4 regions of the Mycobacterium sp. NGS68 genome follow, and region 4 is predicted to be linked to each of the others. Evidence: riboswitches for the same ligand, from Rfam matches in the RefSeq annotation. Region 4 holds a riboswitch; each other region holds the start of a gene.
The links. Region 4 has a riboswitch for magnesium ahead of AC5Y5V_RS03900 (PE family protein). Riboswitches for the same ligand answer to the same signal wherever they lie in the genome.

Region 1 (7,958 bases), on a different contig from region 4:
CCCGTGCCCATCAGCAGGCCGCGGACGACCAGTACCACGTTCCCGTGTTCGTCCATCAGGTCGATGTCGGCCTCGACGTTGCTGCCGCACGCCGTCACCCTGGTCAGGCAGTAGCGGGTAGAGCGGGCCGCGGCGTACGCGCGCAGCCGTCGTACACCCAGCGGCAGCAGCAGGCCGCCCTGGACTCGGGCCACCGCGGGGTGCGCCGCGACGGATTGGAAGCACGCATCCAGCAGCGCTGGATGCACGCCGTAGCTGACCTGTTGGGTGCGGATCGGCCCGGGCAGGCCGACCTCGGCCAGCACGGCGCCCCCCTCTCGCACATGCGCCGCGGCCAGGCCGGTGAATGCGGGACCGAACTGGACACCGCGCTCGTCGAACCAGGCGCGCAGTTCGTCGCCGCCGACGCGCGAAGGATAAGCCGACATCAGGGCGGCGACGTCATGGGCGGGCGGCGTGGTCTCGTCGGGACCGGCGTGCAGCGTCGCGGTCGCCCGTCGTACCGTGTCACCGTCGCGGTCGGTTTGGACCAGGAAACTCGCCACACCGGGTGCCTCCACGGACGCGACGGTGCCCACGGCCGTGTCGTCGTCGAGCAGCAGCATCTCCTCGAAGCGGATGTCGCGCACTTCGGAGCCCTCGCCCAGCACCCGGTGGGCCGCCGCCAGCGCCATCTCGCAGTACGCGGCTCCCGGCAGCGCGGCCACGTTGTGGATCTGGTGGTCGCGCAGCCACGGCAGCGTGGCCGTGCCGATGACGCCGTGCCAGGCGTGCCGTTCCGGCTCCTCCATCAGGCGCACGTGCGGGCCCAACAGTGGGTGCGCGGCAACGGAGTTGGCGACATGGGCGGTGCGGTTTTCCGGTGCGAGCAGCAGGGGCCGGTTCGCCCACACGGGAAGGGGCGTGTCCACCAGGCGCCCGTGCGGGAACAGCGTCGAGAAGTCCACCGCCGCGCCGGCGCTGTGTAGCTCGGACACCAGTGCGCGCAGCCCGTGCGGCAGCGGTTGCTCGCGCCGCAGGGCGGCCACCGCCGCTACCGGGATGTCGAGCTCGGCGGCGGTCTGCTGGACCGCGCGCGTGAGCAGCGGGTGGGGCGACAGCTCGCCGAACACGCGGTGCCCGTCCTCGAGGGCCGCCCGCACCGCCGCGCAGAACCGCACCATGTGGCGCAGGTTGTCCGACCAGTAGCCGGCGTCGAACATCGGGGGGTCCCGCGGCTCGAACAGGGTCGCGGAGTAATAGGGGACCCGGGGCGACGCCGGCGTGATGCCGGCCAGCACCTGATGCAGCTCACCGAGGATGGGATCGACCTGCGGCGTGTGGGAGGCGACGTCGACGGCCACCTCGCGGGCCAGCACGTCGCGCGCCTCCCAGCCGGCGATCAGGTCGCGCACCGCTTGCGCGTCGCCGCCGATCACGGTGGACTGCGGCGACGCCACCACCGCGACCACGACGTCCTTGATGCCGCGGCTCGCCAGCTCCTCGCGCACCTGCGCGGCGGGCAGCTCGACCGACGCCATCGCGCCGATGCCCGCGATGCGGGCGCACAGCCGCGACCGGCGGCAGATCACCCGGACGCCGTCCTCGAGGGACAGCGCCCCCGCGACGACGGCCGCGGCCACCTCGCCGAGGGAGTGCCCGATCACCGCGCCCGGGCGGACGCCGTGGGCCTGCATCGCGGCCGCCAGCGCGACCTGCATGGCGAACAGCGTCGGCTGCACCCGGTCGATCCCCGTCACGGTGCGCTGCGCGGTCATCGCCTCGGTCACCGAGAAGCCGCACTCCGCGGCGATCAGCGGCTCGACCGTGGCCACCGTCGCGGCGAATACGGGCTCGCCGGCGAGCAGGGCCGCGCCCATCCCCGCCCACTGTGAGCCCTGCCCGGAGAAGACCCATACCGGTCCGCGGTCGTCCTGGCCGACGGCGGGCTGATGCGGCGCCTCTCCGGCGGCGACCTCCCGCAGGGCCTGGGCCAGCTCAGCGTGGCTGGCGGCGACGACGGCCGTGCGCACCGGCCGGTGCCCGCGCCGGCGAGCCAGCGTGTAGGCCAGGTCCGCCAGCGGCGCGTCGCCGGCGTGTTCGTCCAGCCACTCCGCGATCCGCCGGGACGTCTGGCGCAGCGCCGCGGCCGAGGTGGCCGACAGCGGGAACAGGAACTCGTCGGCGGGCGGGCGGGCGCCCTCGGTGTGGACCGGCGCTGGTGAGGGGGCTTGTTCCAACACGGCGTGCACGTTGCTGCCCGACATGCCGTACGACGACACCGCGGCGCGCCGGGGCGCGTCCGCAGGGCCGGGCCACAGCGTGATTGTTTGCGGCACAAAGAGCTTGGTGTCGGTCTGGGCCAGCTCGTCGGGCAGCCGGGTGAAGTGCACCATCGGCGGCACCACGCCGTGCTGCAGCGACAGGACCGTCTTGACCAGGCCCACGATGCCCGCGGCGGCCTCGGGATGCCCCAGATTGCTCTTCGCCGACGTCAGCGCGCAGGGCCGGTCGATACCGTAAACCCTTGCCAGGCTGGTGAATTCGATGGGATCGCCGACGGGTGTGCCGGTGCCGTGCGCCTCGACCATGCCGATGGTGGCGGCGTCTCGCAAATCCAGGCCGGCCGCGGTTAACGCCGCGCGATAGGCCACCACCTGCGCATCCGCCGATGGGGTGGAGATGTTCTCGGTGCGACCGTCCTGGTTGGTCGCCGTGCCGCGTAGCACGGCGCGAATGGGGTCGCCGTCGCGCAGCGCGTCGGGCAGCCGCTTGAGCAGCACCACCGCGCAACCCTCGGAGCGGACGAAACCGTCGGCGGCCGCGTCGAACGCGCGGCAACGGCCCGTCGGGGACAGCATGCCCAGCGCCGACGCCGACGCGTACAGCTGCGGCTCCAGCATGACCATGCAGCCACCCGCCAGGGCCAGGTCGCTCTCGCCGTCGTGCAGGCTGCGGCACGCCATGTGCACCGCGAGCAGGCTCGACGAGCAGGCGGTGTCGACGGTCATCGCGGGGCCCTGGAGTCCCATCGCATACGAGATGCGGCCCGAGCCCATGCTGAACGGCAGCCCGGTGAACCCGTACGGATCTTCCAGCGCGTCGGCCTGTCCGGTGACGAACGAGTAGTCGCTGTGGGCCAGGCCGACGAACACCCCGGTCAGCGAGCCGTGCAGCGCCGTCGGCGCCACGCCGCCGTGTTCCACGGCCTCCCACGCGGTCTGCAGCAGCAGGCGGTGCTGCGGGTCCATCGCGGTCGCTTCGCGCTCGCCGATGCCGAAGAACTCCGGGTCGAAACCCGCGATGTCGTCGAGGAATCCGCCCCAGCGCGACACCGACCGGCCGGGCACGCCGGGTTCGGGGTCGTAGTAGTCGTCGGCGTTCCAGCGTTCGGCGGGGACCTCGGTGATCAGGTCGTCGCCGCGCAGCAGTGCTTCCCACAACTTGTCGGGGGAGTCGATGCCGCCGGGCAGCCGACAGGCCATGCCGATGACGGCGACCGGCGTGACACGCGCCTTAGCCACAGTCGCCCAACCACGCCGTGCTCACCATTGCAGCCGATCTCCAAAACCTCGAGTGAACAGCAGGGTAACCGCTCGGGGCCCGTTCCCGAGACAGCCACGCCGCGCGCGGCTCGACGGCGCGGAGTATTTGCTGGCCGGTGCGGTTTACCATGGCCAAAGAGGGTGTCCCGCCAGCGCACGGAGGGCTCAGACCATGACAACATCCCGGGTTCCGCTGTTGCCGGGCGACGAGGCCAAGGCCGCCGCGGACCAAGCGGGTGTGCCCGACTACATGGCCGAGCTCAGCATCTTTCAGGTGCTGCTGAACCACCCCAACCTCGCGCGGACGTTCAACGACATGCTGGCCAACCTGCTGTGGCACGGCGCCCTGGACCCCAGGCTGCGCGAATTGGTGATCATGCGGATCGGCTGGCTCACCGGGTGCGACTACGAGTGGACCCAGCACTGGCGCGTCGCGTCGCGGCTGGGGGTGCCCGCCGACGACTTGCTCGGGGTGCGGGATTGGCACGGCTACGACGGGTTCGGCCCCTCCGAGCGGGCGGTGTTGGCCGCGACCGACGACGTGGTGGGTCAAGGCTTCGTCAGCGCCGCGAGCTGGGCCGCGTGTGAGCGTGAATTACAGGGTGACACAAAGGTTCTCATCGAGCTCGTCACCGCGATCGGCGCGTGGCGGATGGTCGCTTCGCTGCTGCAGAGCCTGCAGGTGCCGCTGGAAGAGGGCGTGGCGAGTTGGCCGCCCGACGGGCGGTCGCCGTAAGCGGGTGTCGGGTTGTGTCACGCCTGATGCGGCGATGCGTGACATAAGCCAACATTCGGGCACCGGTGAGATAGCGTCGAGAAATGCGCACCCGAGTCGCCGAGATGCTCGGCGTTGAGTTTCCGATCTGCGCCTTCAGCCACTGTCGCGATGTCGTGGCCGCCGTGACCAACGCCGGCGGCTTCGGGGTCCTCGGGGCTGTCGCGCACAGCCCCGACCGGCTGGACAGCGAGCTGACCTGGATCGAGGAGCAGACGGGAGGCAAACCCTACGGGGTGGACCTGCTGTTGCCGCCCAAGTACGTCGGCGCGGAGCAGGGCGGCATCGACGCGAAGGGGGTCGCCGACCTGTTGCCGGGTGAACACCGAGCGTTCCTGGACGACCTGCTGCTGCGCTACGGCATCGCGGCTCCGGAGGGCGAGCGGCGGCAGCCGTCGGGGCGTGGGCTCAACGTGTCGCCGAAGGGCTACGAGCCGTTGCTCGAGGTGGCGTTTGCCCACGATATCCGGCTGATCGCGAGCGCGCTGGGCTCGCCGCCCGCGGATCTGGTGCGACGGGCCCACGACCACGACGTGCTGGTGGCCGCGCTGGCCGGCACCACGAAACACGCGCGCGGGCACGCCGCGGCGGGCGTGGACCTGATCGTCGCGCAGGGCACCGAGGCCGGCGGCCACACCGGCGAGGTGGCGACCATGGTGCTGGTGCCCGAGGTGGTGGATGCGGTCGATCCGGTTCCCGTGCTGGCCGCGGGCGGGATCGCCCGCGGCCGTCAGATCGCCGCGAGCCTGGCCCTGGGCGCCGAGGGGGTGTGGTGCGGGTCGGTGTGGCTGACCACCGAGGAGGCCGAGACGCCGCCGGTGGTCAAGGACAAGTTCCTGGCCGCCAGTTCTTCGGACACCGTCCGGTCGCGGTCGATGACCGGCAAGCCGGCCCGGATGCTGCGTACGGCCTGGACCGAGGAGTGGGAGCGGCCCGACACCCCCGATCCACTCGGCATGCCGCTGCAGACCGCGCTGGTCAGCGAGCCGCAGGTGCGCATCAACCAGGCCGCCGGCCACGCCGGCGCCAAGGCGCGCGAACTGGCAACGTACTTCGTCGGGCAGGTGGTCGGATCGCTCGATCGGGTCCGGCCGACGCGGGCTGTGGTGCTGGACATGGTCGAGGAGTTCATCGAGACGATCGGCCGACTCGAGGGCCTGGTCGACGAATGAGTCGGCTATTCGCCGGTTCTCACAAAAGTGTTCGTCTTGCCTTAAAAATTCGTAAATATTCGGGAACGAGTCGCCGAAAGGTTTGACCGCGCCGCGTCGGGTGGGGCATCATCTCTCGGGTAAGCACCTCGTTAGGTGAGGCGGCTACACGAACACAGGCCACTGACCCCGAACGTCCAAAGACGCCCCGGGTCAGGACAGCTCCTCCCGGATTAAGGGTTGAGCCCAGGTGGCTTCCGGTTTGCCGGACACGTCGTGTAGTGCCGAAGCTCTGACGAGAGGGGTGCGAGTTTCCGACAGTCGTCGGCATCTCTGTACTCCTGCGTGTGACCAGATTGTGCGGGCAACCGCGCGTCGTGACCGTCGAGGAGGTGAGGGACGCATGAGTTCCAGTGGTAGTCCGGGTCGATATCCGGACTGTATGTCGTCCCAATCCGACCTCCGGCGCAGCGTTTTCAGCGTTCTTAGCTGAGTCGCCACCGGGTCCGCCTGCCCGGATCGGAACCGGAACGGGACGAACTGCGTCAGTTCAATTCAGTTCCAGTGCTTTTCCCGATCCTTGATGCTCCGAGGAGGCGATCATGACCGTTGCCCTGTACGACGAAGTAGGCACCCGCACCACCGCACCCCAGCTGCACGTGGTGCGCGACGAGACCCCGGTCGAGATGCCGGCGCCCATGATGGTGCTGCGCCGCGAGTACCGCTACGGCGACCCGCTGGTCGACGGTGCCGCCAAGCTGATCAGCGTCCCGCTGCGGCACGTGTACGCGGCGTTGTTGCGCGTCGGTGTGCTTGAAGTCCAGGGGTAGCCCATGGAGCAGTCGCGAGCATGGCGGCTCCGAGGGGTCACCCGACCGCAGAAGTAGCAGAAGAAGCAGAAGTAGCTCTGCGATTCGGCGACCCCTCGGAGCCCAGTAGAATCACCGCAACGGCACCGATCCGGCTATCACCGGGGAGCCTTCGGAAGAACGGCGTTGCAGCCCAGTAGAACCGAACGGGTGGGCCCGTCACAGCCTGCAACGAGCGGTCGCGCGTAAGCGCGGCAAGCGGGGTGGTACCGCGGCGCTCGCGCGTCCAGCGCGTCGTCGTCCCCGTGCCTGCACCGATGGCACAGGAGACCGATGACCGACAGCGCCTACCCCCTCACCGACCTGGGCGCCGACCCGCGGGCCGGGTCCCCGAATTTCCCCGCGCTGGAAGCCCAGGTCCTGCACTACTGGTTCCACGACGACACCTTCCGGGCCAGCATCGCGCGTCGCGACGGCGCCCCCGAGTACGTGTTCTACGACGGGCCTCCGTTCGCCAACGGCCTGCCGCACTACGGTCACCTGCTCACCGGCTACGTCAAGGACATCGTGCCGCGGTACCGCACCATGCGCGGGTACAAGGTGGAGCGTCGATTCGGCTGGGACACCCACGGGCTGCCCGCCGAACTCGAGGCCGAACGCCAGCTGGGCATCACCGACAAATCCCAGATCGACACGATGGGCATCGCCGCCTTCAACGACGCCTGCCGGACATCGGTGCTGCGCTACACCGACGAGTGGCAGGAGTATGTGACCCGCCAGGCGCGCTGGGTCGACTTCGACCACGACTACAAGACGCTGGATCTCGGTTACATGGAGTCGGTGATCTGGGCGTTCAAACGCCTGTGGGACAAGGGGCTTGCGTACGAGGGCTACCGCGTGCTGCCCTACTGCTGGCGCGACGAGACCCCGCTGTCCAACCACGAACTGCGGATGGACGACGACGTCTACCAGAGCCGCCAGGACCCCGCCCTGACGGTCGGGTTCACGGTGGCCGGCGGCCCGCTCGACGGTGCCTACCTCCTGATCTGGACGACGACGCCGTGGACCCTGCCGTCGAACCTGGCGGTGGCCGTCAACCCGGACGTGAATTACCTGCAGGTCCGGGTGGGCGACAGGCGGTACGTGCTGGCCGAGGCGCGGCTCGGGGCCTACGCGCGCGAACTGGGGGAAGAACCCGAGGTGCTCGGCACGTATCGCGGCGCCGACCTGTTGGGCGTGCGCTATCTGCCGCCCTTCCCGTATTTCATGGACACGGCCAACGCATTTCAGGTACTGGCGGGCGACTTCGTCACCACCGAGGACGGCACCGGCATCGTGCACATGGCGCCGGCCTACGGCGAGGACGACATGGTCGTCGGCGAGGCCGCGGGGATCGCGCCGGCCACCCCCGTCGACGCGAAGGGCCGCTTCGACTCGACTGTCCCGGATTACCAGGGGCAGCACGTATTCGACGCCAACACCCAGATCATCCGCGACCTGAAGAGCCAGAGCGGTCCCGCCGCGGCCAACGGCGCGGTGCTGCTGCGCCACGAAACCTACGAACACCCGTACCCGCACTGCTGGCGTTGCCGCAACCCCTTGATCTACCGGGCGGTGTCGTCGTGGTTCGTCGCCGTGACGCAATTCCGTGATCGCATGGTGGAACTGAACCAGCAGATCACCTGGTATCCCGAACACG
Region 2 (7,958 bases), on a different contig from region 4:
CGTGAGAAACCCTGCCGGCGGCGATGGTTGGGCGGCCTTCCGTATTCCCTCCGATTCCTTGGTTGGCCGCCATGGTAATCACGGGCATTTGGGCGTGCTGGCAAATCTGTGGAGTTCATATGAAATCCATCAGATCGGTCGGTGACTCGGTGCCGTGCGGCGATCATCGCGCGGCCCGTACCAGGAGCGGCGCGGTCGAGGTGACCGGGGCGTGGCGCTAACTGATGCGCGCCAGGTTATGCGGTTGCTGCGCTACCGAACGAGGAAGCGGCTCAACGTGCTGAGCCGTAAACGACTGCTATGCCTTGGAGAGTTGGTTGGGGCAGTAGAACTGCGCCGCGATCACGGCGAACTTGCTCGCGTGCTCCATGGTGATAGCAGGATTGTGGGTCTTCAGATCGTGGACGACTTCGAGCCCCGATTCACCGTTGTTCAGGCAGGTGCACACCGCCTTGGCCGACGTGATCGCCGACGCCGGGTTGCCGAAGCCGATGTCGCTCTGCTGCAGCGCGGCGATGAATCCGTTGTCGTCGCCGGCGGGTTCGGGGGCCGGGTCGGCGTAGGCCGGCGCGGCGAGGCCGATCACGGCGGCCACGCCGAGTAGCGCAAGGTGCATTCTCACAATTGGTCCTCCCAACGGCTGCCGCGTCGAATCGTGCTGTCTGTCAACCCAACTGCGCATCGGACGGCACGACTTGAGACTTGCTTTTCAGATGCACGGCGTGGATTCCGGGTTTCTTCGCCAGTTGCTCGAGCAGGCTGTCCAGGCCCTCCTGGTCGACGCTGTGGTGCTGCACGCTTTCGGGCTTCTCCGAGATTTGGGCTACCAGGCGCTTGAGCTTCTCCGGCGAGGTCGCGTCTTTCAGGTCCTTGATCGGGGTGAGCCGACCTCGGACGCGGGTACCCGACAGCGCGCTGGGTGCCCCGGCGCCCAAGGCACTGCCGAGCATGCCGGCCGCGGACATCGAGCTGAACAGGCTCGCCTCGCCCAGCGCGGCCGCCGGCACGGCGTCCGCCCCTGCCTCGGACAAGGCCGCGGCGACCATCCTGATGTCCGGCGTGGCTGCCGCCCAGCTCGGCGGGACGGTCAGCTTTCCGACCAGTGTGCCGCGTCCCCAGTCCGCATGCACCGGGTTGGTTGCGCCGGTGAGCCAGCCCCGGCCCCAGTGCGGCGTCAGGCCGCCCCCGAGCAGGTCCTTCGGGAGCAGCCCGCCCGCCGCCGCGTGCGGGGCGAACTTCAGGAATTGGGATGCGGGGAAGTTGACGAGCAGACCGATGTCGTTGAAGCCCGTGGTGAAGCCCAGGGGCGTCTTGATCGCGTTGTAGACCAGCGCCAGCGACGATGCCGCGCTCGGTCCGAAGAGGGAATTCAGCAGACCGTTGATCGTTTGGGTGTAGTCGGTGCTGAGGTTCGCGCCGACCTGCAACGCCCAGGACAGCGGGTTGGGAATCGACGTCAGCGACGACACCGCCGATTGGACGCTGCCGGCCGCGGTCGCGGCGGACTGGGATACCGCGGCGGCCTGCCCCGCCACCCCCGCCTCGTTGGTGACCTGCGGTGCGGCGGTGAACGGCGTGACGTTGCTGGCGGTCGCCGAGGAGGCGGCGTAGCTGTTCATGGCCAGCGCGTCCTGAGCCCACATCTCGCCGTACTGGGTTTCGGTCGACGCGATCGCGGGCGTGTTCTGGCCGAAGATGTTGGTCGCCACCAGTTGCGCCAGCAGGCTGCGATTGGCGGCGATTTCCGTCGGCGGGACGTGCGCGACGAACGCCGTTTCGTAGGCGGTGGCCGCGGCGGTGGCCTGCGTGGCGGCCTCGGCGGCTTGCGCGGCGGTGGACTGCATCCACGTCAGGTAGGGCGTGATCGCGGCGGTCATGCTGATCGCCGACGGGCCGATCCACGGCCCGCTGGTCAGGCTGGACACCACCGACGAGTACGAGCCGATGGTGGATTGCAGGTCGGCGGCCAGCGTTTCCCACGCCGTCGCGGCAGCGCGCATCGAGCCCGAGCCCGGTCCGGCGTAGATCCGCCCCGAGTTGATCTCCGGTGGAAGCGTTGCGTAGTACATGTCGACTTCCCCTTAGTCCTCGAGCGCCGGGAGCACGATGATCGTGGCGGCGGCGGGATCGGCCTCGACGACGCTGCTCATCGCGCGCGCCATGCCCCCGCCCCCGGACCCGAAAGTGGTTGCGCCGAGACCCCGTCCGGCCAGACTGGACAGGGCCATCTGGCTGAACATGCTGCCGTCGGCGTCGGCCATCGCGGCCTCGGGTAGAGCCGCCAGGTTGTTGGGCAGCGCCGAGGCGAGCAACCTGACCTCCGGGGCGGCCTGGGTCCACCCCTGGGGCACCGACATGCTGCCGACCAGCGCCGCACGGCCCATCGAGGCGGATGTCGCGCTGCCGGTCAGGCTCGCGCCGGGCATGTGTGCGGGGAGGTCGCTGGCCAGCGGGGCGAGCGCCCCCGCGATGGGTTTGGCGGGTCCGAAGAAGGACTGCAGGCCCTGCCCGTTCTGGGCGTACGCATAGACCTGCCCGAATGACAGGAACGGGCCACCGGGTATCGACGAGAGACCCTGCAGTGAATATGGGCTCGATACCAGCGTGGACATGATGGTGTTCCAGTTGGTCAGGTCGGAGGTCAGGCTGGTCGGCAGCGAAACGTTGGCCAACTGCGGTATGTCGAGCCCTGACAACAGATTTCCCGCACCGCCGGCCTGCCCGGTGTTGCCGAGCGTCGTTCCCAGGTGCTGCAGCATCGTGGGCACCGAGTTGATCAGCTGGGACAGCTTCGAACCGATGTCCAACCCGGTCGAGGCGCTGGTCTGCGAAACCGCGGCGGATTGCAGGGCGGTGCCCGACGTGTTGGTGGTCTGCGGCGGCTCGGTGAACGGGGTCAGCTGCGACGCGCTGGCGGAGGAACCGGCGTAGGCGTACATCGCGGCCGCGTCCTGGGCCCACATCTCCACATAGTGGGCTTCGGTGGCCATGATGGCCGGGGTGTTCTGCCCGAAGATATTGGTGGCGACCAGCGCCGCCAGCAATGCCCGGTTCGCCGCAATCACCGGCGGGGGCACCGTGCCGGCGAAAGCCGTCTCGTAGGCGGCCGCGGCCAGTTTGGCCTGGGTGCCCGCCACCTCGGCCTGCGTGCCCGCAGCGTTGATCCAGGCGACGTACGGTGCGGCGGCGGCGGCCATCGTCATCGCGGACGGACCCGTCCAAGGGCCCGCCGCCAGGCTGCTCACCGTGGACCCGTACGAGGCCGCCGTGCTCTGCAAATCCGCCGCCAACTCGTCCCAGGCCGCCGCTGCGGCCAGCATCGGCCCCGATCCGGCACCGACGTACATGCGGCCGGAGTTGACTTCCGGCGGAAGCGCACCGAAATCGACAAACACTCCTGATTCCCCCGGTTCCTAGGTCGCAGCGGCCGCGTTCGCCGCCTCGGTCGCCGCATATGACGCCGAGCTGGTCGTCAGGGCGGTCACGAACTGCTCGTGAATCGCCGCCGCCTGGGCGGCCATCGCCTGAAACATCTGGGCGTGCGCGGCGAACTGTGCCGCGGTGAGCGCCGACACCTCGTCGGCCGCGGCGGGAATGACGCCGGTGGTCGGGGCGGCCGCGGCCGCGCTTCCGGCATTCATCACCGAACCGATGCCCGTCAGACTGCTGGCGGCTGCTGCCAGCGCCTCCGGCTGGGTGGTCACAAACGACATGTCTTACCCCTTTCGACGATGTAGTCAGGTTGTAGCTCGGCCCTATTTCGAGTTGCGGGACGGCCACCGTAGCGATTCGGAAATTGTTATATCGTCCACGACTCTGGCGCAGCGCTTTCACGTGGTGACCAGCCTGCATTGAACTTATTCACGATGCGTTCCCGGCAGGTAATCATCATGTAAACAGAAATATCACTGCGGTCGAGACCGGGTGTGAGATCTTTGTTTAATTTTGGTTGTGGACACACGAAAATGCCAGGTCACAGGCTTGTCTAGCACATGACCGGCTGTTGGCTTTATTGTTTGCTCTAAATCCGGCGGGCCGGAATTTACCCCTTATTGGACTGTCGTTGAAATAGTCAAATTACGGGTCAAGGAAAATCGCACCCATAATCTCGTCGTGACAGGCAACCGAGACGAGATATCCGGTTCCCCGCCGCCTCGACACCGTCGAATCGGTTGGCAATTGGCATACTCTCTCCCAACGAATTTCACCAAGAATACATATGCGCTACTGCAGAAAGCCTGCAGCGACGCTGCGAGTTCGCTGGGAAACGGGCGGGAGCGGCCCCGCGGCCCGAAACCGCCGGTCAGGGCGGGGGTCAGGGCACCGCCGCGGAGCCCGCGTCGGCCCCGCGACGGCACGAAAAGCCAACGCCGAGAGCCGGATACACCGTCGAGGTCAGCCGGCGGCAGGCGGGCGCGCGACGAAGTTCGGGCGGAAGCCGTACTGGGGCATGGCGCGGCCCGAACCCTGGGCGCCCACGCCGCCGAACGGCACTCCGGGCATGCCGGCCGCACCCTGCGGCGCGATCATCGGCGTGCCCCCCAGTGCGGACCCCAGCGGGCCGTGTACCGGCGCGGCGGCGGTCCAGCCCGGCGGCACCGACAACGTGCCCACCGCGGCCGACTTGCTCAAACCCGCCGACACCGCGCCGCCGAGCCCGCCCACCCCGCCCACGCCGACGAACGGGCTGGTCAGGGCGCTCGCTGCGTCCCCAATGGCACCCCCGACGACACCGGCATTCGCGCCGTTGCCGGCGAGGCCGATCAACGACGAGAGCGCCGTGACCGGCGCCATGCCGAGCCCGGATGACGCCACCGTGTTCCAGAAATTGGAATTCAGCCCCAACACATCCCAGATGCCGTTGCCGCCGGAAGACGTCCCCGTGGATCCCGCTCCGACCGTCGACGCGAGTTGTTGCAGGGACGTGGGTATCGCGGACATCAGCTGGGACAGCGTCGACTGCTGGTTGCCCGCGGCCACCCCGCTGGCCTGAGCGACCGCCGCCGACTGCGCGGCCAGCCCACCGGAGCTCGTGGTCTCCTGCGGCTGGGCGAACTGGGTGAGCTGGGTGGCCGTTGCCGTAGACGCGGCGTAGCCGTACATCGCCGCGGCGTCCTGGGCCCACATCTCCGCGTACTGGGCCTCGGTGGCCGCGATCGCGGCGGTGTTCTGCCCCAGGATGTTGGTGGCCACCAGCACGGCCAGTTGGCTGCGGTTGGCGGCGATCAGCGGGGGCGGCACCGTGGCCACGAACGCGGCCTCGAACGCGCCGGCGGCGGCCTCGGCCTTGGCCGCGGTCTCTTCGGCCTGCGCGGCGGTGATGTCCATCCACTCCACGTACGGGGTGGCCGCGCCGGCCATCGACGCCGACGCCGGACCATGCCATTCCTCGCCGGTCAGCGCGGCCAGCACCGAACCGTAAACCAATGCGGTCGAGCGCAACTCGGCGGCCAGCCCGTTCCACGCCGACGCGGCGGCCAGCATCGGGGCCGATCCCGGCCCCGCGTACATCCGTGCGGAGTTGACTTCGGGCGGAAGCATCGCGAAATCCAGTGCGGCGGTCATCGTTTGCCTCCCCTTCAGCGGGCAGCGATCGCGTTGATGGCCTCGGTGGCGGTGTAGGACTCGGCGCTGGCACCCAACATCGCGACGAACATCTCGTGGATGGCCATCGCCCGGGCGCCCGCGGCCTGGTACATCGCGCCGTGGGCGTTGAATTGTGTTGCCGCCAAGGCCGATACCGGGTCCGCTGCGGCGGCGGGCAGAGCGGTCGTCGCGGCGGTCGCGGCCATGTTCTGCGCGGCCATCGCGGATCCGACGGCGTTCAAGTGGCCGGCGGCGGCGGCCAGCGCTTCTGGATGCGCAACTACGAACGACATTGGGCTTCTCCTTGTCGGAAAGGGGACCCGGGCGCTGGATTTACGCAGTCCAACAGCACGCATCCGCGCAGCGGAAGCGTGAAGTCTTTTGCGGCGTAAGCCGATTCAGACTGTGGAAGGGGTGCCGGGGTCGGATCGCAACGAAATGGTCAGCGGTCTGGAATACGGACTATCACCAGGACTCATTTCGCTCTCACCTCCTCTCGGCCAGGGCACACGGGGATGCCATGTGGTGTACGCGAGGTTGAGGGCCCGACAAACAAGCCGGGCGCGGCACCCCTCTCGTCAGAGCTTTGGCACCACACGGCGTATCCGACTCCGTGGAGCCGGAAGCCACTTGGGCTCAACCCTTAAGCCGGGAAGAGCTGTCCTGACCCTGGGCGTCTTTCGACGTTCGAGGTCAGTGGCCTGTATCCGTGTAGACGCCTCACCTAGCGAGGTGCATACAGAGGCTATGGTGGCACTCACATCGTTGTGAGTCAACTCAGCTGCAACCCGAGCGCGATTGCGTCGTCACCAAAAGGCCGGGAAATGACCGAGATCCGGCTACCCCGCGGCGGGCGGATGCGACATCACGGTGAGGCGGAAGCCGTACCGAGGCCCGTTGCCCCAGTGCGATCCGGCTCCGCGCCCCACCGGAAAGCCGGGCATGCCGGGTGCGCCGGCCGCGCTCCCCTCCGGAACCGCGGCGCCGTTCCAGCCGCCGCCGGGCAGCGCCACGCCGGCGTGGTTCTCCACCTGGGCCACCGCGGACCAGCTCTGCGGCACGGACAGCCGCCCGACCAAGGCGCCCTGATGCACCCCGGCCGACACCGTGCCGGCGTTCATGCCGGACAGGCCCGACGGCACGGCCAGCGCAGAGCTCAACGACGCGTTGGGTGGTGAAATCAACGGCGTCCACACGGCGTTCCCGGTGCCCGCGCCCATCGGCGGGAGCGCGGTGGTCTCCGGTGCGCCGCCCAGCGCGACGGCGTTGATGTCGGCCATCGCCGCGGTGACCGTCTGCTGGATTATGGCCGGGTTGGTATAGCCGCCCGAGATGATCCCGTTGAAGAAGTTGGAGTTCAGGAAATCCCACGTCGGGTCGTCGGCCGCCAGCGGCGATGTGAGGGACTGCAACGCGTTGGGAAGCGCGGATGTCAGCTGGTTCAGCGTTTGCTGCACACCGCTGGCAGCCGCCGTGTTGCCGGACTGGGAGACCGCGGCGGATTGGGCGGCCTGTCCGGACGGGTTGGTGGTCTGGGGCGGCTGCGAGAACGACGTCAGTTCGGCGGCCGCCGCCGAACCGGCGGCGTAACCGTACATCGCGCCCGCATCCTGTGCCCACATCTCGCCGTATTCGGCCTCGGTGGCCGCGATCGCGGCGGTGTTCTGGCCGAGGAAGTTCGTCGCGACCAGCAACATCAGCTGAGCGCGGTTAGCCGCGACCACCGCCGGCGGCACCGTCGTGGCAAACGCGACCTCGTAGGCCCCCGCGGCCGCGGTTGCGTTCGCGGCGGTCTGCTCGGCCTGCGCCCCGGTGCTGCTCATCCAGGCCATGTACGGGGCGACCGCGGCCGCCATCGTCGCAGACGCCGGCCCCAGCCAGCCTTCCTCGGTCAGGCCCGAAATCACGGACAGATAAAAGGATGCCGTCGATTGCAGCTGCTCGGCCAGGCCGCTCCAGGCCGAAGCGGCGGCCAGCATCGGCGCCGAGCCCGGCCCCAAATACATACGTGCGGAATTGATTTCCGGAGGTAGTGCGCCAAAGTCCATCGCCGCCGACCCCTAACGAGCCGCGGTAGCGTCGGTGGCTTCGGTGGCCACTTGGTGGACGGGCAGGCGGTCGGCGCCGTTCGGTGCGCCGCCGGCCGCCGCCAGCGAAACTGATTGTGTCACTGCAAAAGACATCGGACTTCTCCCTGTCGGTCCCATCGGATAGTCCGACCCGGTTACGGGCCCTGGCCGCCGCGTTGGCGTCGCGGTGCGGCGCGGTGTTGGGTACGCGGCGCCCGCCGAATTCAGACGGTGAAATGGCGCCGTGACCGGATCGGAAAGAAACGGTCAACTTCGTACAGCCACAGTCGGTCAGGCCAGCCG
Region 3 (7,958 bases), on a different contig from region 4:
ATCCGGCGCATAGACGTTGCCGTGGGACAGCCTGCGCCGCAACGCCTCGGGGGTGATATCGATGAGTTCGACCTGCGCGGCCTCGCGCACGATGGAATCCGGAATCGTCTCCTTCTGCTCGATCCCCGTGATCTGTGCGACGACGTCGTTGAGGCTCTCGAGATGCTGGATATTGACGGTGGAGATCACCGTGATGCCCGCGTCCAGCAGTTCTTCGACGTCCTGCCAACGCTTTTGGTTGGTGCTGCCCGGGGTATTGGTGTGGGCGAGCTCGTCGACCAGCACCACCTGCGGGCGGCGCGCCAGCACCGCGGGAACGTCAAGCTCGGCGAAGCTGCCACCGCGGTACTCGATCCAGCGCGGCGGAATGACCTCGATGCCGTCCAGCAACTCGGCGGTCTTGTGGCGGCCGTGGGTTTCGATGACGGCGGCCACCACGTCCGTGCCCCGTTCCAGGCGGCGGTGGGCCTCGCCGAGCATCGCGTACGTCTTGCCGACGCCCGGCGCCGCACCCAGGTAGATGCGCAGTTCCCCGCGCTTGGGGTGTTGGGCCTGCAGGCTGACGTCGTCGGTCACGTCAACCATCATCCACCGTGACCTAGCCGGTGACCGGGTACCGCTGGTCGAGTTGCAGGTTCAGCGTCACGACATTGACCGTCGGCTCACCGAAGAACCCGAGCACACGACCGTGTCGGTTGGCCGCAACCATCGCCCGAACCTGGTCCGGTGTGATGTGCCGCGCCTTGGCCACTCGCGCGATCTGGAGGTCGGCGTAGGCCGGGGAGATGTCGGGGTCCAGGCCGCTGGCGCTGGCCGTCACGGCGTCCGCCGGAACCCAGGGCTTGTCCGAAGCGGCCCCGTGAATCGGCACGAGCTGACCGCTCGCATAGTCCTCGCCGGCCTTCGCGCATGTGACCCGAACTCCCTCGTAGAAGGCCAGGAATGGCTCAGGCGTCGTCGTGCACGGCTCGTTGATGCTCACCACCCTGGCCGGGTGCGCGATGTAACCCCGTGCATCACGCGGGCCGATCACCGACAGCACCGCGCCGACGCCGCCGCCGGTGCAGAACGGCCGCGACCCGGCCTCTGCGCCCAGGCCTTCGAGCCGCGCGACGGCCGCACTGCGCGCACACACCGACGTCAGCAGGCTCGGCTTGGACGGCGCGTCGACGATGCTTTCGGGCCCCAGGTTGCTGCCGCCGCTGGACAACGGGTCGTACCCCGTGCCCGCCACCGAGGGCCGGCTCTGGAAATACTGCGGCAGCGGGTTGCCCGACGAGTCGGTGAACGATTGCCCGATCAGCCTGCTGCCGACCTGCTTCCCGGCGGCGGTCACGATCGACCCCTCCGCCTTGTCGTGCAATCCGGGCACCAGGGCAAGCAGCCAGATGAGCAGCGGGTAGCCCAGGCCGAGGATCACGGTGAGCACGAGCAGCGCGCGCAGGGCGGCCCAGTGTTGGCGAATTATGTTGGTGTAGTGCATCTCACGCCATTCCCGGGAGCAGTTGGACCAGCAGGTCGATGAGTTTGATTCCAATGAAAGGTGCGACGATGCCACCGAGTCCGTAGATTCCGAGGTTGCGGCTGAGCAGCTTCGAGGCCCGGCTGGGCGTGTACCGAACGCCCCTCAGCGCCAACGGAATCAGCGCGACGATGACGATCGCGTTGAAGATCACCGCGGACAGGATCGCCGACTGCGGACTGTGCAATCGCATCACGTTGAGCAGGTCCAGACCGGGGAACAGCGTCACGAACATGGCGGGGATGATCGCGAAATACTTGGCGATGTCGTTGGCGATGGAGAACGTCGTCAGTGCCCCGCGGGTGATCAGCAACTGCTTGCCGATTTCCACGATTTCGATCAGCTTGGTGGGGTCGGAGTCCAGGTCCACCATGTTTCCGGCCTCTTTGGCCGCCGATGTACCGGTGTTCATCGCCACGCCGACGTCGGCCTGCGCCAGCGCGGGGGCGTCGTTGGTGCCGTCGCCGGTCATGGCCACCAGGCGCCCGCCCTGCTGTTCGCGCTTGATCAGCATCAGCTTGTCCTCCGGCGTCGCCTCGGCGAGGAAGTCGTCGACCCCCGCCTCCTCGGCGATTGCCTTGGCGGTCAACGGGTTGTCGCCGGTGATCATCACCGTCCGGATGCCCATCAGCCGCATCGCGTCGAATCGGTCGCGCATACCCTGCTTCACCACGTCTTTGAGGTGGATGACGCCGAGCACGTCCGCTTTCTCCACCCCGTCGAGGCCGATGACCTGGCCCACGACCAGCGGGGTGCCGCCGGCGGCGGAGATGCCGTCGACGATCTCGCCCAACTCGGCGGGAACGGTGCCCCCGTGGGCGCGCACCCACTCGGCGACCGAGTTGGCCGCGCCCTTGCGGAGCTGGCGCCCGTCGACGTCGACTCCGGACATCCGGGTGGTCGCACTGAATTCGACCCAGGTCGCGTTGGCGAGCTCGCCCGGGGTCCGCGCCCGCAGGCCGTACGCGTCCTTGGCGTAGACGACGACCGAACGGCCCTCGGGGGTTTCGTCGGCGAGGCTGGACAGCTGCGCGGCGTCGGCGAGCTCGCCGTGGGTCACCCTGGAGAGCGGAATGAACTCTGACGCTTGGCGATTGCCCAGCGTGATCGTTCCCGTCTTGTCCAGCAGCAGGGTGTTGACGTCGCCGGCGGCTTCGACCGCGCGGCCGGACATGGCCAGCACGTTGCGTTGCACCAGGCGGTCCATGCCGGCGATGCCGATGGCCGACAGCAGCGCGCCGATCGTGGTGGGGATCAGGCACACCAGCAGGGCCACCAGGACGATGCCGCTGATGCCGGCGGCGCCCAGGGCCGACGTGTCCGGCACGCCGGGGTTGCCGGCCTTGGAGTAGATCGCCAGCGGCTGCAGCGTCGCCACGGCGAACACGAAGATGATCGTCAGGGCCGCGAGCAGGATGTTGAGCGCGAGCTCGTTGGGCGTCTTCTGCCGGTTGGCGCCCTCGACGAGCGCGATCATCCGGTCCACGAAGCTCTCGCCAGGCTTTTGGGTGATCCGGACCACGATGCGATCCGAGAGCACGGTGGTCCCGCCCGTCACCGCCGAGCGGTCGCCGCCGGATTCCCGGATCACGGGTGCCGATTCGCCCGTGATGGCCGATTCGTCCACCGACGCAATGCCTTCCACGACGTCGCCATCGCCGGGGATGACCTCGCCTGCGACGACCACCACGACGTCGCCCTGTCGCAGCAGCGGCGCCGCGACATCTTCGGGCGCGCCGGCGTGACCGGGCGCCCAGTCCGTCAGCCGATGCGCGATGGTGTCGGCCTTGGACTTGCGCAGGGTATCGGCCTGGGCCTTGCCGCGGCCCTCGGCTACCGCTTCGGCGACGTTGGCGAAAAGCACTGTCAGCCATAGCCAGAACACGGTCAGCCAGCTGAACCAGGTGTCGTCTCCGAATGCGAGCACCGTCGACCACACGGCGCCGATCTCCACGATGAACATCACCGGGTTGCGCCACAGGGTGCGGGGGTCGAGCTTGCGCAGCGCGTCGGGCAGGGACTTCAGCAGCAGGGCGGGGTCGAGCAGGCCGCCCTGCAACTTGTCGCCGGGCACGTGGCTGGTGCGCCGTCGCACCGGCGAAATCGTGGTGTCCGTGGCATTCATGGCTCAGTGGATCCCTTCGGCGAGCGGCCCCAGGGCCAGCGCGGGCAGGAAGGTGAGGGCAACCAGGATGACCGTCACACCGACCACCAGGCCGACAAATTGCGGCCGGTGGGTGGGCAGGGTGCCGCTGGACTCGGGCGTCGCACCCTGGCGGGCCAGCGAACCGGCCAGCGCCAGCACCAGGATCATCGGCAGGAAGCGGCCGAACAGCATCGCCAGGCCCAACGCGGTGTTGTACCAGTCCGTGTTGGCCGACAGGCCCGCGAAGGCGGAGCCGTTGTTGTTGGCCGCGGAGGTGAACGCGTACAGCACCTCGGACAGGCCGTGCGGCCCGGTGTTGGCCATGCCGTCCCGCTGTCCGGGCAGCGCCATCGCGACGGCTGTCCCGAGCAGCACCAGCAGCGGGGTGACCAGGAAATAGCCTGCCGCCAGCTTTATTTCGAGCGACGTGATCTTCTTGCCGAGGTACTCCGGCGTGCGGCCGACCATCAACCCTGCGACAAACACCGTGATGACGGCCAGGATCAGGATGCCGTACAGACCCGAGCCGGTGCCGCCCGGCGCGACCTCACCGAGTTGCATGTTGAACATCGTCATCAGGCCACCGAGGCTGGTCAGGGAGTCGTGGGTGGAGTCCACCGCGCCGGTGGAGGTCAGCGTGGTGGCGTCGGCGAAGACGGCCGAGTTCGCGACCCCGAGCCGCTGCTCAACCCCCTCGCTCGCCGCGCCGGCCGCCATCGGGACGGTGCCGTGGTGCTGCAGTTGGAACAGCATCATGAACGTGACGCTGATGGCCGCGATGATGCTCACGACCGCGGCGATCGCGTAACCCTGCTTCTTGCTGCCCACCATGCGGCCGAACGTGCGTGGTAACGAGAAGGAGATGACCAGCAGGAGGAAGATCTCCACCCAGTTGGTCCACGCCGTGGGGTTCTCGAACGGGTGCGCGGAGTTGGCGTTGTAGAAGCCACCGCCGTTGGTGCCCAACAGCTTGATCGATTCCTGGCTGGCGACCGGTCCGCCGGTGATGGTCTGCCCGCCTCCTGCCAGCGTCGTCACGACCTGGTCGTTGAGGTGAAAGTTTTCGATCACGCCGCCGGCGACGAGCACGACCGCGGCGAGGATGGAGATCGGCAGCAGGATGCGCAGCGTGCCGCGCACCAGGTCCACCCAGAAGTTGCCGAGCTCGCTGGTGCGCTGGCGGGCAAACCCGCGCACCAAGGCCACGGCGACGGCCATGCCGACCGCGGCGGACACGAAGTTCTGCACCGCTAAACCGGCCATCTGGACCAGGTGGCCCTGGGTGGACTCGCCGGAATAGGACTGCCAGTTGGTGTTGGTGACGAAGCTGACGGCGGTGTTCCAGGCCAGGGACGGAGTCATCTTCGTCGCGGGGTCGTGCAGGTGCAGCGGCAGCTTGCCCTGCACCAATTGCAGGACGAACAAAAAGATCACGCTGACCGCCGAGAAGGCCAGCACGCTGCGCGCGTAGGTTCCCCAGGTCTGCTCCGAGCGGGAGTTGACGCCGATCAATCGATAGACCATCGACTCGACGCGCGAGTCTTTGTCCGACGTGTATGCCCGATACATGTAGTCGCCGAGGGGCACATGCACCAGGGCCAGCGCCGCGACCAGGACGACGAGGAAGATGAGGGGTGCCGTCAAGTCCGTTGTGCTCACTAGAACCTCTCCGGAAATAGCAGAGCGCCAACGAGATACAGCGCAATAGCGATCGAAAGCGCTAGACCGATGGCGTTTTCGTAGTTCATAGCCGCTCGACCAGCTTCTGCATCAGGCCGAGCAGCGCGAACACCGCCAGCGTCAGCGCGAGGTAAACCAACACGCCCATCATTTCTCCCATCCGGCTTGGCCACGGCGCTGTCGCGGGCGTAGTCAGCTTGAAATTAGATCCGGCCGGCGGCCCGCGCGGGCGGGTTGACGCTTTCCTAACGTCCCTGGCAGCCACCTTTACGTTTTCTTAACGGGTGCTGTGACAGCGATGCGAATCGCCGTTCTCCGCTTGACGCGCTCCGTTGTTCGGGTCTTTAATGAGCCTGCGCTTCGTTAGGTGAGGCTTCTGCGCGAATACAGGCCACTGATCCGACGACGTCGAGAGACGCCCAGGGTTAGGACAGGTCTTCCCGGCTCAAGGGATGACCCAAAGTGGCTTCCCGCCGTGTCGGCGGGATACGTCGCGTAGTGCCAAAGCTCTGATGAGAGAAGTGTTTCGGTCGTCCCTTGGGGCGCCCCGATCGATTCTTCTCCCAACAACCTGCGTTGCGTTGACGGCCGATGCGTGCGCGCATCCGATCGCGAGGAGGTGGGGACGACATGGCACTCGGTGATAGTCCGTACCCCAGTCCGGCGCGAAAGACGTTGTCTCTCAGGCCTGCTCACAACCGGCTGACTGCGTAAGTCGCGACCTTAGCCTGTTGCGCCCCAAGAGGGTTGCGTAGCAGGCAAGTCCGGCGTGCGCGCCGCCGTTCCTGCGTCGTTGCCACAACACGCCGCACCCGACTCGACTTGGAAGTTCAATCATGAGTTTTCTCAACTGGAATGCGCGGTACTCGGTGCCGGCGGACTCCGCCGCCCAACGGCGCAACGGCGACCGGCCGGACCCGCCGGCCGCAGAGACGGGTGCGGTGCTCGATTCTGCGCACATCGGCGACATTCACGGCGCGCTGGGCAGCATCGGCCAGCACGAAACCGCGCATGGCCGCAGCCGGTGGCAGCGGCTGCGGCTGTTGCTGGCGGTCATGGGCCCTGGCCTGATCGTGATGGTCGGCGACAACGACGCCGGCGGCGTCGCAACCTACGCGCAGGCCGGGCAGAACTACGGCATGACGCTGCTGTGGACACTGGTGCTGCTGATCCCGGTGCTCTACGTCAACCAGGAGATGGTGGTGCGGCTGGGCCTGGTGGCCGGCGTCGGGCACGCGCGGCTGATCTTCGAGCGGTTCGGAAAGTTCTGGGGCGCCTTCAGCGTGGGCGATCTGTTCGTCGTCAACGCGCTGACGATCGTCACCGAATTCGTCGGTGTGTCAATGGCGTTGGGCTATTTCGGGTTGCCCAAGGCCGTCGCCGTGCCGTCGGCGGCGATCCTGTTGTTCGCGGTCGTCGCCGGTGGGTCATTTCGTCGGTGGGAGCGGCTGCTGTTCGCCCTCATCGCGGTCAACGTGGTCGTCTTCCCGCTGGTTCTGATGCTGCATCCCAAGGCCGGACAGGTCGCTTCCGGGCTGGTGCCGTCGTTCCCGGGTGGCCTCAACTCGACGCTGCTGTTACTGATCGTGGCGATCGTCGGTACCACGGTGGCGCCCTGGCAGTTGTTCTTCCAGCAATCCAACGTGGTCGACAAGCGGCTGACACCACGCTGGATTCACTACGAACGCATGGATCTGCGCATTGGCATTGCGGTGGTGACGCTCGGGGCGACCGCGATCATGATCGCGGCGGCATTCGGGTTGGCCGGCAGCGAGGCCGCCGGGAACTTCACCGACGCCGGCTCGGTCGCCTCCGCGCTCAGGGACAACATCAGCCCTACCGCCGGCGGGTTGTTCGCGATCTTGTTGCTCGACTCCTCCCTGATCGGTGCGAACGCGGTGGGACTGGCCACCACCTACGCGCTCGGTGACACGTTCCGGCGCCGTCATTCCCTGCACTGGAAGCTGACCGACGCCCCGGCGTTCTACCTGGCCTACGGGCTGCTGTTGGCCGTCGCCGCGGCGGTCGCGTTCAGCCCCGACTACGTGCTGGGCGCCCTCACGCTCGGAGTGCAGGCCCTCGCCGGAGTGCTGCTGCCGTCGGCCACGGTGTTCCTGGTGTTGCTCTGCAACGACAAGCAGGTGCTGGGCCCGTGGGTGAACACCACCCGGCAGAACGTGGTGGCCGGCACCATCGTCTGGGTACTGGTGCTGCTGTCGCTGGCACTGACGGCCGCCACGATCTTCCCCCATCTGTCCACGGCCACCATGGAATTGGGCTTCGCGGTCGGTGCGGCCGTGGGTGTCGCCGGCGGTGTGGCGCTGTACGGGAACCACCGGATCGAGGGGTTGCGCGAAAAGCGCCGGCGGCTGGCTCGGGTGCGGGCCGCGTTCAGCGGCATCGATCCCGTTGACATCGATGAGGTAGCGGCGCTGCCGCACGATCGTGCCGACCGTCGGGCGGTGCACGAACAGGACCGATCGACCTGGCGCACACCGGCGCTGGAAGACCTCGAAGGGCCCATCGTCACTCCGCTGCGGTTGGCCGGGATGATCGCGCTGCGCGCCTACCTGCTGGTGGCCACCGCCCTGGTCGCGGTGAAGATCGGCC
Region 4 (7,958 bases):
GCGTTGGAGAAGTTGGCGACACTCGCGTTGTCGAGGAAGCTTCCGACCAGGGACCCGTTCGACCCGTCGAGGAAGTTGAGCACCCCGGCCAGGCCGGTAGCGGAGGTGTTGGTGTCGGGCGCGAGTCCAAGCCAGGCGGCTAGTCCGGATGCGTCCGTCGACGTAGTGGTGGGGGTCGAGGCGTTGGCGGCTCGGGCGACTGTGGAGGCCTGGTTGGCCACGCCTTCGGCATTGGTCGGTGATAGTGGCGCGGTGAGAGGCGTCAATTGTGTCGCTGCGCTCGAGGCGTTGGCGTAGCCGTTCATCGCAGCCGCATCTTGCGCCCACATTTCCCCGTATCGGGCCTCGGCGGCGGCGATCGCCGGGGTGTTTTGGCCAAAAGTATTGGTGGACAACAATATCGCTAGTTCAGCTCGGTTTGCCGCGACCACGCCCGGGGGCACCGTCATCGCAAACGCCGACTCAAAGGCGGCGGCGGCCACATGGGCTTGGGTGCCGGTCTGCTCGGCCCGGGTGGCAGTGGCGCTGAGCCACTCCAAATAGGGAGTGGCCGCGGCCAACATCGACATCGACGAAGGACCCAACCAACTCTCACTGGTGAGCGCATCTACCACTGAACTGTAATACGCTGCAGTGGAGCGCATTTCACTGGCCGTCGTGCTCCAGGCGGCCGCGGCGGCAAGCATCGACGCGGGCCCCGGGCCCGAATACATTCGGGCCGAGTTAATCTCCGGCGGCAACGTCGCGAAATCCAGCATGAATTCTTCTCCTTCAAAGCGCTACCCGCCGGCAGGCGGGCGCGGCATCACTACTGGGCGAAATCCGTATCTCGGAATGGAGCGGCGGCGCCGCCCGCCTGTGGCCCCTACCGGCGCAAAGCCACCCTGGCCGCCCGCCGGGGATGTTCCGATGTCGGCGAGGCCACTGGCCGGCGACGCCGTCCCGGCCGGGCTGATTGTGGTTGCCGAGGTCCAGGACGGGGGTACCGACAACGCGCCGACCAGCCTCGTACGACCCATCTCAGCCGACGCTGCGGCACCCGGGCCGGCCAGTTCCGCCGGCGCAGCGGGTCCCAGCTCCGATATCTTCTCCCCGGGAATCGCTAACGCCGGCGTGCTGATTGCTTCCTTGTCGCCGCTCATCAAATAGTTGAAACCCGCCACCGTGCCCAAGATGAATTGCGGGTTGAACGGACCGCCGGCCAACGCCCCGTTGGTCACCGCGGTGCTGAAGAAATTGCCATTCCAGAAAGTCCCCAGCGCCGAATCATCCGACCCGTTCAGCAAGCCAGCCAGATCCGACGACAACGATCCGAAGGAGGAGGAGGACCCCGTAGCCCCGGAGGTTGCCGACGACAGTGTCGACTGCACAGTGCCAACCGGTGTTTCGGCCGCTTGAGCGACCGCGGCGGTTTGGCCGGCCACGCTTTCGGGTGTGGTGGGTGATTGCGGCGCGGTGAGCGGCGTCAATTGTGTCGCTGCGCTCGAGGCGCTGGCGTAGCCGTTCATCGCGACGGTGTCTTGTGCCCACATTTCGGCGTAGTGGGCCTCAGTCGCGGCGATCGCGGCGGCGTTTTGACCAAAGATGTTGGTGGCCGTCAACGTCGCAAGCTGGACGCGGTTGGCCGCGACCGCCGCCGGGGGCACCGTCATCGCAAACGCCGACTCATATGCAGTCGCGGCCGCGCTGGCTTGGCTCCCGGCCTGCTCGGCCCGGGTTGCGGTGAGTGCCAGCCACTCCAAATAGGGGGTGGCTGCGGCCAGCATCGACACAGACGACGGACCCAACCAGCTCTCGCTGGTCAGCTCTGAGACCACCGAGCCGTAACAAGTTGCTGTGGAGCGCATTTCAGCTGCCATCGTGTTCCAGGCTGCGGCGGCGGCCAGCATCGGTCCTGACCCAGGACCGGAATATATTCTGGCCGAGTTAATTTCCGGCGGCAGCGCCGCGAAATCAATCATTGATCTATCCCCAGCAGCTCACCGGGCCGCGGCTGTGTTGGCTGCCTCGGTAGCCGCATAGGATGCGGCGCTGGTCTGCAACGTGGCAACGAACATCTCATGCATCGCCGCGGCCTGGGCGCTCACTGCCTGAAACGTTCGGGCGTGTGAGGCGAACTGCGCGGCCGTCAAGAACGACACCTCGTCGGCAGCGGCGGGCACCACATCGCTCATCGGGGCGGCGGCTGCCGCATTCTGCGCGGCCAGCGCCGATCCCACGGCCTGTAAGCGGCTGGCGGCGGCGGTCAGCGACTCGGGTTGTGCAGTGACAAAAACCATCGGAACTCTCCTCATGAAAACAAGCAAGCTTCAGCTACGGTGCGGCAAGCGCACGCGGCCACCACATCTCAGCTCAGGCGGCTGATGTGAAAGTAAGCTTCTTACAGGATGATTCAGGCAGAAGCGACGCTGGGGCAGGGTCGGGACGAAATGCCGATGAATCGCAAACAGAGTCTATGTCTATCGCCCGGAGTCAATTTCGCTCCCACCTCCTCGCGGCCAGGCATGCTGGGATGCCACTTATCGCAATGGGATGAGAGCCCGGCGGGACGGCCGAGCCGGCACCCCTCTCGTCAGAGCTTCGGCACCACACGGCGTATCCGGACCATGTGCGGTCCGGAAGCCACTTGGGCTCAACCCTTAATCCGGGAAGAGCTGTCCTGACCCTGGGCGTCTTTCGACGTTCGAGGTCAGTGGCCTATATCCGTGCGGACGCCTCACCTAGCGAGGTGCTTGCGAGTCAATCCTGCACCTGAAAGCCAACTCGAGTCAAGAATGTTGCGACGCGATCGCGACAATTTCATTTCAACGACCATTAACGGCTACCCGCTCCACCGGTCATTCCATGCCGTCGCGATCGAGATACGCAAACTACATAGGCTTAGCGCCATCCCAGATCGACCCACCTGTTATCTGGAGTTTTACGTTTTCTTTACGGTTGCCGGATACCTGTCCTAGCTACGAAGGGGCGAATGCAGCAAGCAAAGATGTCGCCCGGCTCATGAAGTACGAGCCACCGGGAAATGGCGTTGCGGGGCCTTCGCCGCGCCGACGTTCGTGAGCCGCGGGGCGGTGCCGAATCGCTGCGTTTTCCACCTTTCATGAGAGCCCGAACCTTGCGGATGGGAACGAGTAGTGCCTGGTCCAGCGCGGCGTTAGAGTCGCGTGGGCGACGGCAGGCCTGGACGGACGTGGCGATTTTGGTCTGTTTTGTATAAGGAACCTTGAATTGGCAGGTTATTCACAGGCTCGACCCATTTCCGCCAGCCCGTTCAAGGGTTAAGATCATCGCGGGCATTTGACGTTGTTCGAGACAAATGTCGATATCGCAGTGGCTGGCGGTGCCATTCGTGGGCTCGCAATGTTGCCGTGGACTGTATCGACTCTGAGATCGTCGAGAATTAATCGCGCTACCGGTGATCCGGTGCAGAAATACGTCCGCGCCAAGGCTGCTCGGAATACCGACGCGCTTTCATTCTCAGGCAGCGGCGGTTGATTATCTGGGCGCAAACCAAGCCTCGGTTAGAGCTCATTGAATATCCCGCATTCCGGTCGTGCGGTGCCTTGCTTCGGCATGCCTTGGAGGTGCGGAGGTGCGAATGAATGCGGTCTTCTTCGGTCTCACGTAGACGATCCGGTCACGTAAAGCACCTTCCAATCGCTTGGGGCACAACTATATTCAGACTCGCGGTTCACCTTCCCGCGGCATATCCGGCCGGCATTGCGGCGGGTGGCCACGACATGGACCGGCTTGGACGGCTGAAAACCGTGTTGTCCCAGGGGAACCAGGCAACCCGGCATCCCATCGCGCGAAGGCCGAATTCGCCCACCCGAAGTTCCGCGAAAAGCTGCAACGACCGCCGACCCCCGCGCAGGCAACTACTCGAATCTTCGCGCATAGCCGACCGTGTTGTACCGACTCTCTCTGGGGGGTTGGTCGTCGTCGTGCTGCTGGGGCGCCCGTCCCTTGCGCAGTGTGCACATCAATTCCCGGTAAGGGCCAACGAGGTAGGCGGTGTCGCCGGCTCCAAGACGCGCGTCGGACAGCGGCTGCAGCTGGACGGGCGCGCCCGGGCGGGTGATCGCGATGACGCGTGTTTGGGTGCATTCCTCTGCCACTCGCAACCCGTCAAGTTCGCTGCCGGCCTCTACATGCATCGCGCCTACCATGTATGTGCTCTGACCCACCGAAAATGTGTCCAGCACCTCGAGCCCCAGCGCGGCGCCGACGAACCACGGCGCGGCCAGTTCCACGGTCGATCGAACGTTTTCGAAACCGAAGCGCTGTGCCACCGCGAAGCCGAGTTCGCGATCGTATATCCGTAGCACAAGGGGTACCTCGGGCCGGTTGAGTGCGGGTATCACGGCAGGGCCATACATCTCACGCAGCACAATCCCGGTCTCGATGTTGAACATGTCGTCCTGGGTCAATACGGCGACCGCTCCAGCGCGGTCGATGCAGGCCGACTCCAGCGTCTGTTGCAGCGTCGCGTCTCCGAAGATCACCGGTACGTCGCGTTCTGCGACCAGGGGCAGCAGGGGATTGTCTTCGTCGTTCGTGATCACCGCGACGGCGTATCCGGCGTCGGTCAGCTCATCAACTACGCGAATACCAACCGAACCCAGCCCTACGACGATGACGTGGTAACGCAAATGGCGCACCCGCCGGCGTCCGGCCGTATGGACGAACCGGCGCGATAGCAGCAGGTCGGCGATGAACGCCACGAGGACGGCCGTGTTTGCCATGCCGACGAACATCAGGACGACGCTGAATGTTCGCAGCCAGGTGGCTTGTTGGACGAAGCTGACGTCGCCGTAGCCCACCGTTGTGATCGTTTCGGCGCTGAAGTACAACGCGTCGAGCCATGTCATGCCCGGAGGGCGTTGGTAGCACAACCGCAATAGGATCGTCGAGCTGATCAGCAGGGCCATTCCGATTGCCGCCGCGGGATAGAACGCCGGGTTGACGTCGTCGCGCATGGTGCGCGCGGTGTCGAACAGTCGCCGCAACAACGGCCAGCGGGTGCGCGTAACGATAGGCCTGGAACTCTTCATATCCCGGGCGGCCAGCTGCTCGGCGGTGCCGATCACCGCGGTCCAGTCGCCGGCATGCACCTGCAGGTCGCGTTCCGGGCAGGCGATCATCTCGCCGAGGGAGTCCGAGTTTTCGCCCCGGATCACCGCCACCGGTGCGAGGTCGCCGTGGATGTCACGCAGCGTCGCATCACGCGGCGCCTTACTACCCCAGACTGCGAATTTGATGCCGGCCGCCTCAAACGGGTGCATGGTGAGGGCCAGGCACGCCTCGACGACTGACGGCGCGGCGAGGTCAGCTACGTCGAGGATCGCCCCGGGCCCGTTGTTGGCGGCCATCGCTCCCCGCACCACGTCGTTGTCCAAACGCACCACCACGCGTACATCCGGATTGGCTTTCCTTGCCAACAGCGCGATCTCGAGATTTGTCGAATCGTCGTCCCCGGCACAGACGACGGCGAGCGCGCGGGCGATCCCGGCGTCACGAAGCGCCCGAGCGACCCCGGCGCCGGAGAGCCTGACAACGCGTGCACCGGCGTTGCTCAGGTCTTCGACGATCGTCGTGGCAAGCGCATCATCACCGCTGACAACGACGTGGCCGTCAAGGGGACCGTCGAATTCCTCGAAGTCGACGAAGCCGATCTGGCGACTATCCCCTAGTGGCTCTAAAACATGCATGATTGAAATCCATTTCTGCAGAACCTGAATTGGCCGGGTCTACAGCAGCGCTCGCTGTGCGTGGAACAGCTAATGGACCAGGCGCAGCGCGGCCGCCCGGGGACCGGATGCACGCGACACGAAGTTTCGACCGGAACTGGGACTATCGCCTGGACTCATCTGGCCCTCACCTCCCTGCCGCCAGGACACACGCGGGTGTCGCCGCTCCATCAGGTACCGAAACGGAGATCTCTCTCGTCAGAGCTCTGGCACTGCACGGCCTACCCGACGTGTTCGGAGTCGCTTGGACTCCATGCCGGGAGGAACAGTACTGCCCGGGACGCCTCTCGACGCTCAGGCCAATGTCCTATGCCACACATATGCTTCACCTAGCAAGATGCTTGCAAACTCCAATAATTGCGGCTCAGGTGGCCTAAGTCAATCCGACTGTTCGCCTCGGCAACGCAACGCGCGAGCCGTTATTCGTCGAGGCCGTGCTCGATGGCGTAGCGGGTCAGCTCCACCCGGTTGGCCACCTGCAGCTTGCGAAACGTCGCCTGGACGTGGTTTTCCACGGTGCGATGGCTCAGCGACAGCTTTTCGGCGATCTGCTTGGCGGACAATCCCTTCGCGACGTAGCGCAACACCTCCGTCTCGCGCTCGGTGAGGCTGGGGCGGGCGGGGCCGTCGTCCGGGCTCTGGGCGATCCGCCGGTACTCGCCTAATACCAGCCCCGCCAGGCTAGGGGTGAACACGGCGCGGCCGGCGGCGGTGGCCCGCACCGCTTCGGTCAGCTCGGCCTTCGAGGCGCTCTTGACCAGGTATCCCGCCGCCCCGGCCTTGACGGCTTCCAACACGTCGTCGCGCTCGTCGGAGGCCGACAACACCAGCACCTTGGACGACGGCGAGACGGCGAGCACGTCCGTTGTCGCCTGCACCCCGGTGCCGTCGGCGAGCTGCATGTCCATCAGCACCACGTCGGGCTTGACCACGGCCGCCCGGCGTTTCGCCGCGCCCACGCCGTCCGCGGTGGCCACCACGTCGAACCCCTCCTCGGCGAGGTCGCGGGCCACGGCGTCGCGCCAGATCGGATGGTCGTCGACCACCATCACCGTCGGTAACGCATCGCCGCTCACAGTCCCGCCTTCCCCGGGCGTGGCACGCGCAGCTCCCATTCCGTGCCTTTGCCCGCACCAGTGCGCAATTCCGCCTCGCCGCCCAGCGATATCATCCGCCCCACAATCGATTTCGAGATGCCCAAGCGCCCCTGGCTTTCGGCTTCGGCCAATCGGCCGGCGCCGATGCCGACCCCGTCGTCGCGAATGCTCACCGCGACGGCATCGCCCAGGTCTTCCAACAGCACGAATGCCCGCGCGCCCGGGCCGGCGTGGAACCGCACATTGTCCAGGGCGTTGCCCACCGCGGCGTCCAGCTCGGCGGCCACGCTGCGGGCAAGCGGCACCGCGGTCGCGGGCAGGCTCAGCGACACCCGGTCGCCTTCGCGGCGGCGCAGCAGCGCGCGCAGGTCGACGGTCTGGCTGTCGCCGTCCTGTTCGAGGCCGCTCGCGGTGATCCACCGGCGTAGCGCGCGTTCCTGCTCGCTGGCGAGGTCCGCCAACTCCGATGTGGTGCCCCCGATCTCGTGGCCCCGCTTGGCGACCAGCGCCAGCACCTGGATAACGCCGTCGTGCACCTGCCGCGACAGCCGCTCACGCTCCTGTAGCGCGGCGGACAGCTGCGCCGCCCGCTGCAACTCCTCGTGCGCGCGCCGCGCCGTCCGCGCGGCCATGCCGATCGCCAGGCCGATCGCCACCTCGACGATGATGGTCGCGTTGTGCCCAAGGTCGAGGGTCAGGTAGTTCTTGACCGCGAAGTTGGTGGCCATCACGACCAGGCCGGTCATCATCCCGCCGGCCGGGCCGAACTGCAGGGCCGCCGAAATCGTGGGGTTGGTGGCCCACAGCGTCGTCGGCCAGGTCTGGTTGTCGGCCGCCCACTGCGGGGAAGCGACCAGCCGATTGGACCCCATCAGCAGCACCACGACGATGACCTCGGAGATCACCCAGGTCGGCCGGCGGCCGAATCCCCGCAGGTAGGCCACCGCGCAGGCCGCGCTCCAGGCGATCAGCACGGCGAACAACAGCCACGCCGTCACCGGATGGCGCAGATCGTCGTTGATCGCGACCTGGAAGCCCAGCGCGTAAAGACAACTCAGCAGCCGGAACACCTGCGCCGCCCGCCACAGCGGCGTGGTCGGGTCTGGACCGT

Region 1: another riboswitch for magnesium. It lies ahead of AC5Y5V_RS20435 (Rv1535 family protein); the one in region 4 lies ahead of AC5Y5V_RS03900 (PE family protein).
Region 2: another riboswitch for magnesium. It lies ahead of AC5Y5V_RS14065 (PE family protein); the one in region 4 lies ahead of AC5Y5V_RS03900 (PE family protein).
Region 3: another riboswitch for magnesium. It lies ahead of AC5Y5V_RS23995 (NRAMP family divalent metal transporter); the one in region 4 lies ahead of AC5Y5V_RS03900 (PE family protein).

What each region holds. Positions count from the first base shown of each region.
Region 1 is NZ_JCALCE010000019.1:87,417-95,374, reverse strand. It holds gene pks2 (sulfolipid-1 biosynthesis phthioceranic/hydroxyphthioceranic acid synthase) at 1-3,503, opposite strand, end outside; gene AC5Y5V_RS20445 (carboxymuconolactone decarboxylase family protein) at 3,697-4,260, shown strand; gene AC5Y5V_RS20440 (NAD(P)H-dependent flavin oxidoreductase) at 4,344-5,471, shown strand; M-box (ykoK) riboswitch at 5,592-5,761, shown strand; gene AC5Y5V_RS20435 (Rv1535 family protein) at 6,053-6,280, shown strand; gene ileS (isoleucine--tRNA ligase) at 6,593-7,958, shown strand, end outside.
Region 2 is NZ_JCALCE010000011.1:31,324-39,281, reverse strand. It holds gene AC5Y5V_RS14090 (DUF732 domain-containing protein) at 299-625, opposite strand; gene AC5Y5V_RS14085 (PPE family protein) at 666-2,069, opposite strand; gene AC5Y5V_RS14080 (PPE family protein) at 2,082-3,347, opposite strand; gene AC5Y5V_RS14075 (PE family protein) at 3,414-3,713, opposite strand; gene AC5Y5V_RS14070 (PPE family protein) at 4,396-5,565, opposite strand; gene AC5Y5V_RS14065 (PE family protein) at 5,580-5,879, opposite strand; M-box (ykoK) riboswitch at 6,150-6,325, opposite strand; gene AC5Y5V_RS14060 (PPE family protein) at 6,426-7,634, opposite strand; gene AC5Y5V_RS14055 (hypothetical protein) at 7,647-7,769, opposite strand.
Region 3 is NZ_JCALCE010000027.1:74,466-82,423, forward strand. It holds gene AC5Y5V_RS23965 (DUF4118 domain-containing protein) at 1-588, opposite strand, end outside; gene AC5Y5V_RS23970 (potassium-transporting ATPase subunit C) at 599-1,483, opposite strand; gene kdpB (potassium-transporting ATPase subunit KdpB) at 1,485-3,647, opposite strand; gene kdpA (potassium-transporting ATPase subunit KdpA) at 3,651-5,327, opposite strand; gene AC5Y5V_RS23985 (potassium-transporting ATPase subunit F) at 5,327-5,416, opposite strand; gene AC5Y5V_RS23990 (potassium-transporting ATPase) at 5,413-5,508, opposite strand; M-box (ykoK) riboswitch at 5,701-5,876, shown strand; gene AC5Y5V_RS23995 (NRAMP family divalent metal transporter) at 6,185-7,958, shown strand, end outside.
Region 4 is NZ_JCALCE010000002.1:212,576-220,533, forward strand. It holds gene AC5Y5V_RS03890 (PPE family protein) at 1-758, opposite strand, end outside; gene AC5Y5V_RS03895 (PPE family protein) at 780-1,961, opposite strand; gene AC5Y5V_RS03900 (PE family protein) at 1,980-2,279, opposite strand; M-box (ykoK) riboswitch at 2,558-2,735, opposite strand; gene AC5Y5V_RS03905 (NAD-binding protein) at 3,879-5,711, opposite strand; gene AC5Y5V_RS03910 (response regulator) at 6,170-6,826, opposite strand; gene macS (MacS family sensor histidine kinase) at 6,823-7,958, opposite strand, start outside.